One region of the Vibrio genomosp. F10 str. 9ZD137 genome, then DNA from elsewhere that is predicted to be linked to it. Evidence: predicted binding sites of a transcription regulator. Region 1 holds the regulator's gene; each other region holds the start of a gene.
The links. The regulator PurR, encoded in region 1, represses purine synthesis genes. The targets are predictions, from matches to a motif close to TNANGNAAACGTTTNCNTNA.

Region 1 (4,380 bases):
CGAATTTCTTTTGAACCCATTCCTTCAACAAAAATCGACTACTAAGAAAGGCAAGCGTTGCGCCTATTGAGCTGGCAAAAGAAACTAGAACTAAGCTGGTCCAAAATCCAAACAACGCGGCACCTAATAGAGTAACAACCGCAGCACCTGGGATAGAAAATGCGACCACAACGATATAAATCACAAAGTAACTTAGCGCTGCGATTACAAAGTTGGATTCAATAATATTACTCAATGATTCTTGCTGTGACTTTGCATTCTCTAAAGTCAAAAGGTGCCCGTAGTTTATCGTTAGAAACAAAATGGTGCCTATCAGAAAAATGGCAAAGAGTATTTTTTTATTCATAGTTAGAGAACCAGTAAGTTGATGTGTTTATAGAGAACCGTATTAGGGTGAAAAAATTTCAAGTAGCAATAGAATAAAAAGATTCAAGCTTTGATGCTGATAACGAGGCATAAAAAAACCAACATATGAATGTTGGCTTTTTTGAGTTATCTTAATCGATTCGCGAGTTCTTCCCGTCTCTCTTGGGGAATAACAGACCAGTGAGTCCCCTTAATGGCGCCTTCTAGCGCCCAAAGAAGCTCCAGCCCCACATCTGATGGGTGAGATTGCTGAATGGCCTTATAAGCGGCTACAGAGCCTTGTTCCTCAAGAGTTGCTACAGAATCAATACCCGCTTTTTTCAGCATTCTTTCCGTTGCCAACCTAAGATTTGGTAAATCCTTAAGGCGATCCGGTTTTGCAGATGCTTGGCTTTCTTTCTCTTTCTTTGCAATCTCTAATGAGTTTTTCGCTTCAGCGAGAGTGGTTGCTGAATCTGACATCCAATCATCAGGTAACGCATAATATTTTGTTACGACAGGGTGTCCGCGCTTTTTATAGACATATGGCATATAGCCTTGCTGCTTGAACTTTTTAACGGCAATGCTATCGGCTCTTATGTGAAGTTTGTCATTTACAACAAGTGCAAACATTGTGTCTTCAACAAAAATACCGAAACCGCCAAACATTGAACGAGACTTTACTCGTCCAAGCTGTTCAAACAGCCTCATTGAGTCTTTTAGTATTGGTTTATCCATGCTGTATGTTCTCGGTGTATGTTAAATACGCCACCAAATCAGGTCCGAGAGGTTAGCAAAATATGCAGAAACTGTGTCATTTACGGGTAAATTTTATGTTTGCATTGCTTGCCATCGGTAACCCCGCTACCTACCAACTCCTGTGATAAACAGAATGTTTGGTTTAGGCCGGAGGCTTTGCGTCCCACCTTTTCAAGTGGTTTGCCCTGTGCGTGACTGAAAATAAAGCTTTGATCAATTTGAATGAGAATCACAAAACCGCCTGGTTAGTGTGATGTTCATCCAACAAATTCATCTCAATATTGAGTCTAAACTATAACATATAATTAGCAAGTAAAGAAAAGCCGGTCAAAGCAAACTACTTATTGAGATCCTTTACGGTGTTTCGTTCTACGATTTCAGGGTGCATCTCAAATATGCGCTTTTCGTGATCTTTATCTTTGATTCTCTCAAGCAAAATTTCAAATGCATTTTTACCTACACGACGTTTGGGTTGGTGTACGGTCGTTAGTGGAGGAGAAAAGTACTCAGCAAGCTCAATATTGTCATAACCAATGACAGAGATATCGTTAGGAACGTTAATCCCTTTTTGCCCCAAGCGACTGATTAAACCGAGAGCCATCGTGTCGTTGAAACAGAAAATGGCCGTTGGTTTGTTGTCCATCGCCGCAATTTGGTCTGCTGCTAAGACTGCGGTATCACACTCAAAGTTACCTTCTAAGATCCAATCTTCATCGATTTTTAGGTTGGCTTCTGTCAATGCTCGCTTAAAGCCTAAAATGCGCTCTTGGCATGCTGCTTTTTCAAAATGCCCGCTTAGACAGGCAATATCTTTATGGCCTTTATCAATCAGGTATTTTGTGGCGAGATAACCACCTTCTTCTGAATTATCGATTATTTTATCAGCCTGGGAGCTTTCTGGGCCCCAATCCATGACAACCTTTGGAATGGTTGAGTGACGATCAAGCATTTCTCGAAGTTCTTCAGTAAGGTCAGAACACATGACCAGAATGCCATCCACTCGTTTCTCGGCCAGCATGCGAATATAGTCACGCTGTTTTTCATAGATACCGCCGGTGTTACAAAGAATCAGCGTGTAGCCTTGGCGATAACAATAGCTTTCAACACCGTCAATGACTTCAGAAAAGAAAAGATTAGTAGACTGAGTGACCAGCATGCCAATAGTTCGTGTTGTGTTGCATTTTAAGCTGCGGGCAACGGCACTTGGCGCGTAGTTGAGCTCTTCAACGGCTTTATTCACTTTTTCTTGTGTCGTTTCTGCCACGAATCGCGTTTTATTGATAACGTGAGAAACAGTGGTCGTTGATACGCCAGCTAAGCGAGCAACATCTTTAATTGTGGCCATAATTCTTTTCCTGTTAATTGCAGTTGCAATTCCATTCACTAACAAAGCGTTTCAGTGCTTACATGAGCAAAAACATCTTATTATGAGTAAAAACACAAAAACCGCCAATAATAGCGGTTAGTTAGTCATTCTTTTGTCGTTATTATTTCAATTTTAGACGTCATGTGAAGGACAAGCAATGAAAAGCGGTCATATTCGCGTGATCTAAAACGACAATTAGACAATATCATGGTGTTTATATCGAGTTTTTACTCGCCAGTTAAGTACTGGTAATCGAGTTCCAGAAAAGCACTCATCAATTCAGATACTGCAGCATAGAAACCGAAATCATCCAATTGCTGACATTTATGGGTGAATTGCGGGACCCAAGATAACAAGTAGGTTGAGATAAACTGTTCTTGCTCAATCAGCGCTTGGTCAAGGTGCTTTTCTATTTCAACTTCATTGGAACGGATAATCAGGTGACCTAAAAAATCGAGCTCAATAGCGATATGATCAGCCGGTTCATTGAGGGTTTCATGAACTGCCACATTATGCTTCGCCATCAGATCCGCCATTTCCTTTGCAGGGGTATCGTTGAGTATTCCAGCCTCGCCAATATAAATTGACGCGTATGGCAGAGCCGAATCTTTCTCTGACTTTAAAAATAGGTCACAAAAGTCAGCAGATAACTCAAGTTGTGCATCTTCTCTATCTTGCAGTCGATTCAGTGCATCAACGAGTTTATCAATCGCAGGCTTTAATGATGGGTTCTCTCCCAAACCAGTAAGGAAAGCTCTAATCTGAGCCGACTGGTACTGTTCGACATCCGGTTCTGTGAGTTCTTTGGCGAATAGACTAGATAGCCACCAGTAGATTTCAGCACGTTTTTCGTTGAATGCTTTTGTTTCTTGCATTGTCATTAGCCTTAACAGAAATAATCTTTCTAGTTTAACGAATAAAAATGAACAGGGTTACTTAAGAGTATGATAAAAATTGTGAAATTATGTCGAATTATGAACAGATTCAGCTATCTTGTTTTGAATCAATAAACTTGCAAGATTTGTCCAAACTTAACCGGATGAGCTAGAATTGTGATGAATTATGAATAGAATGGCTCTAGCAAAATCATTCCAATGAATAAAAATAAGTGGGTTAAATGACTTATCATATACTGGTCGTCGAAGACGATGCTGTCACACGCAGTAAGCTGGTCGGCTACTTTCAGAATGAAGGCTATACGGTGAGTGAAGCTCAAAGCGGTGAACAGATGCATGAAATATTGAACATGTCCTCTGTCGATTTGGTCATGCTTGACATTAACCTTCCAGGCTCTGATGGCCTGATGTTGACACGAGAACTGCGAAGTCAGTCGGACATGGGTATTATTTTGGTAACCGGGCGAACCGACAGCATTGATAAGATTGTTGGCTTAGAAATGGGCGCGGATGATTACGTCACCAAACCCTTTGAATTACGTGAACTGCTGGTTCGAGTGAAAAATTTATTGTGGCGGATCTCAACAGCAAAGAATGCCTCTTCTCTCCCTGCGGTAAAAGACGCCAACGAGAAATTGGTTCACTTTAGTGATTGGACGTTTGATATTCAGCGCAGAGCACTTAGTCGTGATGGTGTTCCGGTTAAACTGACCAAAGCCGAATACGAATTGCTTGTTGCGTTATCATCGTACCCTAACCAAGTGCTAAGCCGAGAACGTATACTCAACATGATCAGTCACCGCGTTGATGCGCCAAACGATCGTACTATTGATGTGTTGATCAGACGCATGAGAGCGAAAATGGAATACGACGCAAAGAACCCCCAAATTTTTGTCACTGTCCATGGCGAGGGGTATATGTTTGCCGGAGACTAAACCTAGCATTCGTAAAAGATTGTGTTCCCACAATCACGGTATTTATTCATAGGATAGACAAAACAGCCCGAACTTTATG
Region 2 (4,380 bases), on a different contig from region 1:
CATTCGGCTATTTCTACTTGTGCAGCGACATCAATGCGCATTTACACGGCAAAAGAGATGCAGCGGCTTGATTTAGAAAGTCGTGGCTTCTTACTGTTTTTAGAGCATATTAATGTGCTCACAACAGAAACACGTGAAATGGTGGTTGATCGCGTGATGGGGCTAGAAACCAACGAATTTGAATTGGATGATTTGAAGTGGATTATTTTGATGGTGCTGTTTAATGTACCTGGAAATGAAAATGCTTATACGCTAATGGAAGAGCTGTTATACACAACCGAGCAAGGTATTTTGCATTAAGTTGCCACCTTTGATTAACCACTTAAGAGCCCAATGAGCAGTAAAATAGATCAACATTTATTTTCAAACCACGAGCATGCGCTAGAACATGAACCTTGCCCTAATTGTGATGGAAAGCTTCAACTCCGCCATGGCAAACACGGCCCTTTTTTAGGTTGTACTCAATACCCTAGCTGTGATTTTATTCGACCATTGCATCAAAATGATGGGCACATAATAAAACCATTGGGTGTCGCTTGCCCATTATGTACAAACGAGTTGGTTTTACGCCAGGGGCGATATGGGATGTTCATTGGCTGTAGTAACTACCCTACTTGTCATCACATTGAATCATTAGACAACAAAAGTGATGACAAAGTACCGCAGTACGCGTGTCCTGATTGCGGTAAAGGACACCTCGCTGAGAGGAAAACACGCTTCGGCAAGGTATTTTATGCATGCGATTGCTACCCTAAATGCAAATTTGCTGTAAATTTGCCCCCCGTTAAAGGTCGCTGTGAGCAGTGCGGTTTTCCATTGTTAGTTGAAAAGAAACTCGCCAGTGGGGTTAAGCTGCAATGTGCCGATAGACGTTGTCATCACATTCAGAAATAAATAAAAAATGACGCAATAGCGTCATTTTTTATTTGGTTTTTACATAGGTTACTGACACTAAAAATTAATTTTTAGCCAGCTCATGAATGGCTGGGTAAGCACGTTCATCGAGAACCTTAGCCAGAGAGGCCAAAGTCAGCTGAAGTTCTGTGGCTGATTGAGCTGAAACATTGATGTGTCCCATTTTTCGACCCGCCCGCTTTTCTTTTCCATACCAATGTATATGACAGCCTTCCGTAGAAAGCAGAGCGTCTGGTAGTTTGTCTTCACCCAGTATATTGACCATCGCAGTAGGGCGGATAAGCTTAGTTGATCCTAAAGCCAGACCACAAACAGCGCGTAGGTGATTTTCAAATTGACAGGTTTCTGCACCTTGCTGAGTCCAGTGTCCGGAGTTATGTACTCGCGGAGCTATTTCGTTGACCAGTAGTTGCCCATCAACATCAAAAAACTCTAACGCAAGAACGCCCACATAATCTAGGCGATTGGCAATCGCTGAAAACATCTGCAGTGCTTGGCTTTGCAGTTGGGGAGCATCAATGGCTGTTGATAAGCTGAGTACGCCATTGGTGTGAACGTTTTCCGCTAATGGGTAAACGGCAATGCTGCCATCTTTTGCTCTTGCTCCCACAAGAGAGACTTCTCGATTAAACGGAATGAAGGCTTCGGCCACAATCGATTGAGAAGGAGAAGAGGCGATACATTCAGCCATTTCAGACCAGATGGCATCAACGTCTTTTAGCGATTTAAGACGCCATTGACCTTTTCCGTCATACCCGCCTAAAGCACTCTTCAACACCATTGGAAGCTTAACGGATTCAATGGCGGCATCAAAATCTTCACGGGTATTAACGATGTAATAGTCAGCATTTCTCACCTGGGCTTGATCAAGTAGCGCTTTTTCTATTCGTCGGTCACCACCGGCTTTGATTGCTTCTGTCGTAGGAAAAAACTTTCCACTTTTTTCACAGATATCGAGCACATTATGTGGAATGTGCTCAAATTCAGCCGTAATCACATCGGCTTGTGCAATAGCATTTTCTAATCCTTGACCAATTACCGCCTGAGTCAAAGGATGAACGATGGTTTCACTGTTCACATCAAAGGCTGATATCTCAATATTAAGTGGTGCGCCAGCCAGTGACATCATTCGAGCAAGTTGACCTGCACCTAATACCAATACGTGCATGGTTTAGTCCTCAGCAGGATTCGGGTTGGCAAGGACGGTGTCGGTTTGTTCTGTTCGGAACGCTTCAACTTTAGCCATGACTGTCTCATCGTGTGTGCCGATAATTTGTGCGGCTAGAATTCCAGCATTGGCCGCACCTGCTTCACCGATAGCCAAAGTACCAACGGCGATCCCTTTAGGCATTTGTACGATGGATAACAATGAATCCATCCCTTTAAGAGCGCGAGATTGTACTGGAACCCCTAATACCGGAACACTGGTAAAGGCCGCTGCCATACCTGGTAAGTGAGCAGCCCCGCCCGCTCCAGCGATGATGACTTTAATGCCACGCTCTTTTGCAGTAGTGGCGTAATCTGCGAGTAGCTGAGGAGTTCTGTGCGCAGAAACGACCTTGGTTTCGTAAGGGACACCAAATTGGTCTAGCATCTCTGCTGCTAGTTTCATGGTTGGCCAATCTGATTTAGAACCCATAATAATGCCGACTTTCATCTCAAACTCCTTCAAGCTTCAATAATTAGGTGAGTGGATATTTTGGGCGCATTATACGGGTAAAATCGCATCAAGCAAACGTTTGCGCTGGTGTTAAAAGAAGAATCATACAATTTGTAAACAAATACCTTAGGCACGGATTGTGATTATTTGTACACTTACCATGCTCACTGCGGATAAATCAGAGTCAGGGTGCTAACCTGACGGGGTTTATTTCGTGCATCACCATCTCTGAAGTGTAGCCGCTGCTGGGTGATAAACGGTTTGCCATACTCGAATAGAAAACGAGTAGAAGCGATAAACCGAGTGAGAATAGAGATGCCAAAACCTCAAGGGTCGTAAGGCAAGGCTGACCATTTCGATAGAGAAAGTACGATATAGCAAGTTCGATAAAGAAAGTCAGATGAAGTCAAAAAGATAACCAAAATCAGCGTTGGACAAGAATGATGGCAAGTATTGATAAGCACAAAGTGAAGCAGTTTCTATTATCACTGCAAGATAACATCTGTTCTGCACTAGAACAGGCAGATGGCACGGCTAAGTTTGAACATGACGATTGGGAGAAAGGTCCGAGTGAGCGACTTGCTGGTGGTGGCCGAACACGAGTTATGCGTTATGGGCATGTTTTTGAGCAAGGTGGTGTTAACTTCTCACATGTCTTGGGCGAACAAATGCCAGCATCAGCTACGGCGCACCGGCCAGAGTTAGCAGGCCGAAGATTTGAGGCGATGGGTGTTTCGTTAGTGATGCATCCTAATAACCCGTATATTCCGACGTCTCATGCTAATGTGCGCTTTTTTATTGCTGAAAAAGAGGGCGAAGACCCGATCTGGTGGTTTGGTGGCGGTTTTGATTTAACGCCGTTCTATCCTTTTGAGGAAGATTGTCAGCATTGGCACAATGTTGCCAAAGATATTTGTGAGCCTTTTGGTGCCCAGGTATATGCCGAGCATAAAGCTTGGTGCGATAAATACTTTTTCTTACCACATCGCAAAGAAACGCGGGGCGTTGGCGGTTTATTCTTTGATGATCTTAACCAGTGGGGCTTTGATAAGTGCTTTTCCTATATGCAAGCGGTGGGAGAGGGCTTTACTGATGCCTACTTGCCTATTGTTGAGCGAAGAAAAGAGACGTCATTTGGTGAAAGAGAGCGCGATTTTCAGCTTTACCGTCGAGGACGTTATGTTGAATTCAACCTGGTGTATGACAGAGGAACGCTGTTCGGATTGCAAAGCGGAGGGCGGACTGAATCGATTCTTATGTCGATGCCACCATTAGCTCGCTGGGAATATGCCTACCAGGTAGAAAGTGATTCCCCAGAAGCGGCGCTTTACGATCACTACCTAAAACCTCGAGATTGGTAATCGATCGCTTTCTATAGGCTTTCTTCTTTATGTAGTTTCTTCTATTTAGAGTTAGTGATAGGGTCATATTTTAAGGCACATGTCTTTTAGTGTGACTCTTTTTAATTTCTTATAGGTTAAGGATATGACTCAGCAAATAGATCGTTACGTGGTTTTCGGCAATCCCATCACACAAAGTAAATCTCCCTTCATCCATACTCTATTTGCGCGCCAAACCAATCAGCCTCTTACTTATGTGTCGGCTTGTCCGCCAAAAGATGGATTCAAACAAGCGGCAACGCTCTTTTTTTCAGAAGGCGGCAAGGGCTGTAATATTACGGCGCCTTTTAAAGAAGATGCTTATCAATTCGCTGACCGTTTAACAGAGCGAGCACAGTTAGCGGGCGCGGTGAATACGCTAAAGAAATTAGATGATGGAGAGATCATTGGTGATAATACTGATGG
Region 3 (4,380 bases), on a different contig from region 1:
TAATTAATGACCAGCCATGATCAAATTGCTCTGCTTGCCCTGACACTTCAGCATTACGCCACTCAAATGAAGCCCCAAAAATCGTACTGTCCTTGGGCTTGTAGTCGAGGTCAATTAAAAGGTCATTGAACGCTTCACCTTGATAGTAGAGCTGATCGGTACTGAATTGGATGACACCGAACGGTATCGTTTGATTGCTTTCTGCCCAACGCGGATTTTTGACCTGAACATTGACCCCACGAGCAATGATATCTTGGGAGGAAACATCAAAATTATTCAGGGCAATTTGGTGCACCGTCAGGTGCTTTTGCCAATCAAATGAAGGTTGAAGTGCCTGGAGGCTTAATCCATCAATAAGAACGCTATCTACTACCCATTTCTTTTGTTGATAGGGTGTTCGATTGAACCAAATATCCATTCTAGGGATATAAGTGATGTTCTGCTGCTGTTGATTCTGTTGCTGGTGTTGATAACTGACGCCTTCTAAAGAGAAGTGAAACGGCGGGTTATAAGTGAATTTTTCAACGTGAATTCGATCCTCTAAAAACTGATGGGATAAATAATTCGTAGCGCTGGTGGCGTAGTGTGTTTGAGAGAGAATAAACACAGATGCAATAAAAAAAATGACGAAAGAAATGAGGATTAGCGAGAGAACCAATAGCTTTTTCATGAGAGGCCTAATCCAGTTTGAATAACAAGTATCATTTATATTGTCTATAGATTGGTACAAAACGGTGTTAGCTTCAATAGAAAAGCCCCTAAATTTAGGGGCTTGTAACTAAGTTTCAAAAATAAGTTTCAAAACAACGCTAAGTTTTCAAGATAAGTTTTAAAACACGTTATCACTGATCTTATCTAATGTAGACCCTTAGGTTTTTTACTTTTAGTCGAGCTGTGGGCCAGCAGCAACCAGAGCTTTACCTTCGGTATTGTCTGTGTACTTATCAAAGTTATTAATAAAGCGTTGTGCAAGATCATGCGCCTTGCTTTCCCACTGTAGTGGATCTACATAGGTATCACGAGGATCTAGAATCGCAGGGTCAACACCTGGTAGTGATGTTGGTACTTCAAGATTGAACACTGGAATCGACGTTGTTTCTGCTTTCTCAATGGAACCATCAAGGATTGCATCAATGATACCGCGAGTATCTTGAATTGAGATACGTTTTCCTGTGCCATTCCAACCGGTATTCACAAGGTAAGCTTCTGCACCAGCGGCTTCCATACGCTTAACCAGCACTTCCGCATACTTGGTTGGGTGCAGCGTTAAGAATGCCGCACCAAAACAAGCAGAGAACGTTGGTGTTGGTTCCGTAATGCCGCGCTCTGTACCTGCAAGCTTCGCTGTAAAGCCGGATAGGAAGTGATATTTGGTTTGCTCTGGTGTCAACTTAGACACTGGAGGAAGAACACCAAACGCATCCGCAGATAGGAAAATTACTTTGTTTGCGTGACCGCCTTTTGAGACCGGTTTAACAATGTTATCAATGTGATGGATAGGGTATGAAACTCGCGTATTCTCTGTTTTTGAGTTGTCATCAAAATCAATAGAACCGTCATTTCGAACCGTGACATTTTCTAGCAATGCATCGCGGCGGATAGCGTTGTAGATATCTGGCTCAGCTTCTTTCGATAGTTTGATGGTTTTCGCGTAGCAGCCACCTTCGAAGTTAAACACGCCGTCATCATCCCAACCGTGCTCATCATCACCAATCAGTGCACGTTTCGGGTCCGTTGATAGCGTGGTTTTACCGGTACCAGACAAGCCAAAGAATACCGCGACATCGCCATCTTCACCCATATTTGCACTGCAGTGCATTGATGCGATGTCTTTAAGAGGAAGGAAGTAGTTCATCATTGCGAACATCCCTTTCTTCATCTCGCCACCGTACCAAGTACCACCAATCAACTGCATGCGTTCGGTAAGGTTAAAGACGGTGAAGTTTTCAGAGTTCAGACCATGCTCTTCCCACTTCTGGTTGGTGCATTTCGCGCCATTCATGACCACAAAATCAGGTTCAAATGTCGCGAGTTCTTCTTCGGTTGGGCGGATGAACATGTTCTTAACGAAATGCGCTTGCCATGCCACTTCTGTAATAATTCGAATACTGAGGCGAGTATCAGGGTTCGCACCACAGTAGCCATCTATCACAAACAAACGTTTACCGGACAACTGGTTGGTTACCAGCGTTTTCAGGTCATTCCATACTGTTTGGTCGATGGCTTTGTTGTCATTTTTAACCGCGTCAGATGTCCACCACATGTGCTCTTCTGTTGTGGCATCTTGTACAATGTATTTGTCTTTTGGCGAGCGACCAGTAAAGATCCCAGTATCAACAGCAACAGCACCGAGTTCAGTCACTACGCCTTTTTCGTAGCCTTCTAAACTTGAACGGGTTTCTTCTTCGAATAATTGTTCGTAACTAGGATTACGAAGAATCTCAGTTGCGCCAGTAATTCCGTGCTTAGTTAGATCGATTTGTGCAGCCTTTGTATGTTCCATAACAGTCATAGGTGCTCCTTGTAAGGATATTTTGTAGGGATTTGTAATATTATTATTTTTTGTTTGCTCATCATGCTATCAACGGAATTACCAGAAAACAGGGATATGGCTCAAATAATGACCATATATCTAATGTGGTTTTATGTGTGTCATCACATAATGGCTGTACTTATAATATCCTGTAAGCAAACCTTTGCGCTAGAGCAAAAGAATTATTAATACTAAGAAATTAAGTGCGTTTTTTTGGAACGGAAGCCCTTGTTTTACCTGGGTTTGATCACAAAAAAAGCCAGCGGAGAGCTGGCTTAGTAACGGATTTTACGTGCTTGTTGTTTTAAGCAAATTAATGCAGCGTACCGGAGTTTAAGTTGGCCTCAATAAACAGTTCTTTGACCTGTTCTTCATCGAATGAATAATGGGTGCCGCAATAGTCACAATGAAGAGAGACAGAACCTTCAGTGGCGATAATATCAGCAACTTCTTCTTGACCAACAGTCATAATCGCCGCACCACTGCGTTCACGAGAACAACCACAGTGGAAGGTCACCGGTTGTGGTGCAAAGAGCTGAACTTGTTCCTGATTATACAAGCGATACAGAAGATCATTCGCTTCCAATGAAAACAGTTCTTCATTTTTAACCGTGTTAGTCAATTGCTCAAGGTGTTCGAAATCATTCTCAGTACCGGTACCATCAGGCATCACTTGAATCAGCATGCCCGCTGCGCAAGGCTTACCATTGTATTCGCCAGTACGAATCCATAGTCGAGTCTTGAGTTGTTCAGAGCGCTCGAAGTAACCTTCAAGTACTTCCGCTAAGTTGTCGCCTTCTAGCCCTACAACACCCTGATAGCGCTCACCCTGCTTAGGTTCGATCGTGATCACTAAATGGCCTTTACCGATTAGGTCATGCAGGCCTGCTTGTTCATTGATGTCACCGTCATAACGCGCAACGCCACGTATTTTTTGCTCGTGATCGCCATTGATAACAACCAGTGATACCGGGCCGTCACCTTGAAGTTGCATGGTAATCGAACCTTCAAATTTAAGTGTTGCGGTGAGAAGGGTTGTGGACACGAGTAGCTCACCCAGCAGTTTTTGCACTGCGGCAGGGTATTCCTTACTAGAAATTATTTGTTGGTATGCTTCATCCACTTGTACCAACTCACCGCGTACAGAAAGATCTTTAAAAAGGTAGCGGTTTAATACATTGCTTGCCATCTAGGGAGCTCCAGATTATTGATTTTTAAATTTAATAATATTTCGACGCTGCTTCTTATCAGGTCGCCGTTCAGGGCTTGGGTTGTGTGCGTGCAATCGACGTTGTTCAGCATTATCTGCACGCTTTTTGATGCTTTCCGTTGTCTCTATATAGAGTGTTTGCGCTTCTGGTGCCCCACGCCGTTGATCTGAAAGCTTCTCGATAGTGACTGTTTTTTCTTCATGCCCTTGCTTTAGTGTAATAAGTGCACCAATTTCTACAAGTTTACTCGGTTTGCTGCGCTGACCATTATATTGCACCTTTCCACCGTCAACCATGTTACGTGCGATGGAACGAGTTTTATAAAAGCGGGCAGCCCAAAGCCACTTATCGAGTCTGATTGATGTAGATTTGGAGTCTGAAGAGCTAGAGCCCATAGTGAAAAATACCTCTAATAGCGTTTCGCGCAGTCACTGGGTGTTGGCAACAGTCACTAAATGTGGATAAACAATGGTGTTGTGAAGCCATTTTTTCAAGGTAAGCACCAAATATTCGGGTGAATTTACGATAGCATCATTACGCTATGTTATATTTAACGGTCATAACTGTATGATCGATAATGCTAATCGCAATGGGCTATCCGCGATTTTTAATTGATATTTATAAAGGGTTTTTGGA

Region 2: a site for PurR is predicted at 2,643-2,662, ahead of purE (5-(carboxyamino)imidazole ribonucleotide mutase). Genes of this name have one in related genera too.
Region 3: a site for PurR is predicted at 2,685-2,704, ahead of pckA (phosphoenolpyruvate carboxykinase (ATP)). Genes of this name have one in related genera too.

The regions. Positions count from the first base shown of each region.
Region 1 is NZ_JBNGCJ010001040.1:3,869-8,248, reverse strand. It holds gene ACP45E_RS22105 (TVP38/TMEM64 family protein) at 1-346, opposite strand, end outside; gene ACP45E_RS22100 (TfoX/Sxy family DNA transformation protein) at 493-1,083, opposite strand; cyclic di-GMP riboswitch class I at 1,197-1,299, opposite strand; gene purR (HTH-type transcriptional repressor PurR) at 1,442-2,449, opposite strand; gene torD (molecular chaperone TorD) at 2,698-3,345, opposite strand; gene torR (two-component system response regulator TorR) at 3,588-4,301, shown strand.
Region 2 is NZ_JBNGCJ010000379.1:1,643-6,022, reverse strand. It holds gene ACP45E_RS08510 (DUF494 family protein) at 1-300, shown strand, start outside; gene ACP45E_RS08505 (DNA topoisomerase family protein) at 334-894, shown strand; gene ACP45E_RS08500 (5-(carboxyamino)imidazole ribonucleotide synthase) at 959-2,083, opposite strand; gene purE (5-(carboxyamino)imidazole ribonucleotide mutase) at 2,087-2,572, opposite strand; gene hemF (oxygen-dependent coproporphyrinogen oxidase) at 3,019-3,936, shown strand; gene aroE (shikimate dehydrogenase) at 4,061-4,380, shown strand, end outside.
Region 3 is NZ_JBNGCJ010000351.1:808-5,187, forward strand. It holds partial or broken gene ACP45E_RS07590 (AsmA family protein) at 1-670, opposite strand, end outside; gene pckA (phosphoenolpyruvate carboxykinase (ATP)) at 884-2,512, opposite strand; gene hslO (Hsp33 family molecular chaperone HslO) at 2,847-3,722, opposite strand; gene hslR (ribosome-associated heat shock protein Hsp15) at 3,738-4,139, opposite strand.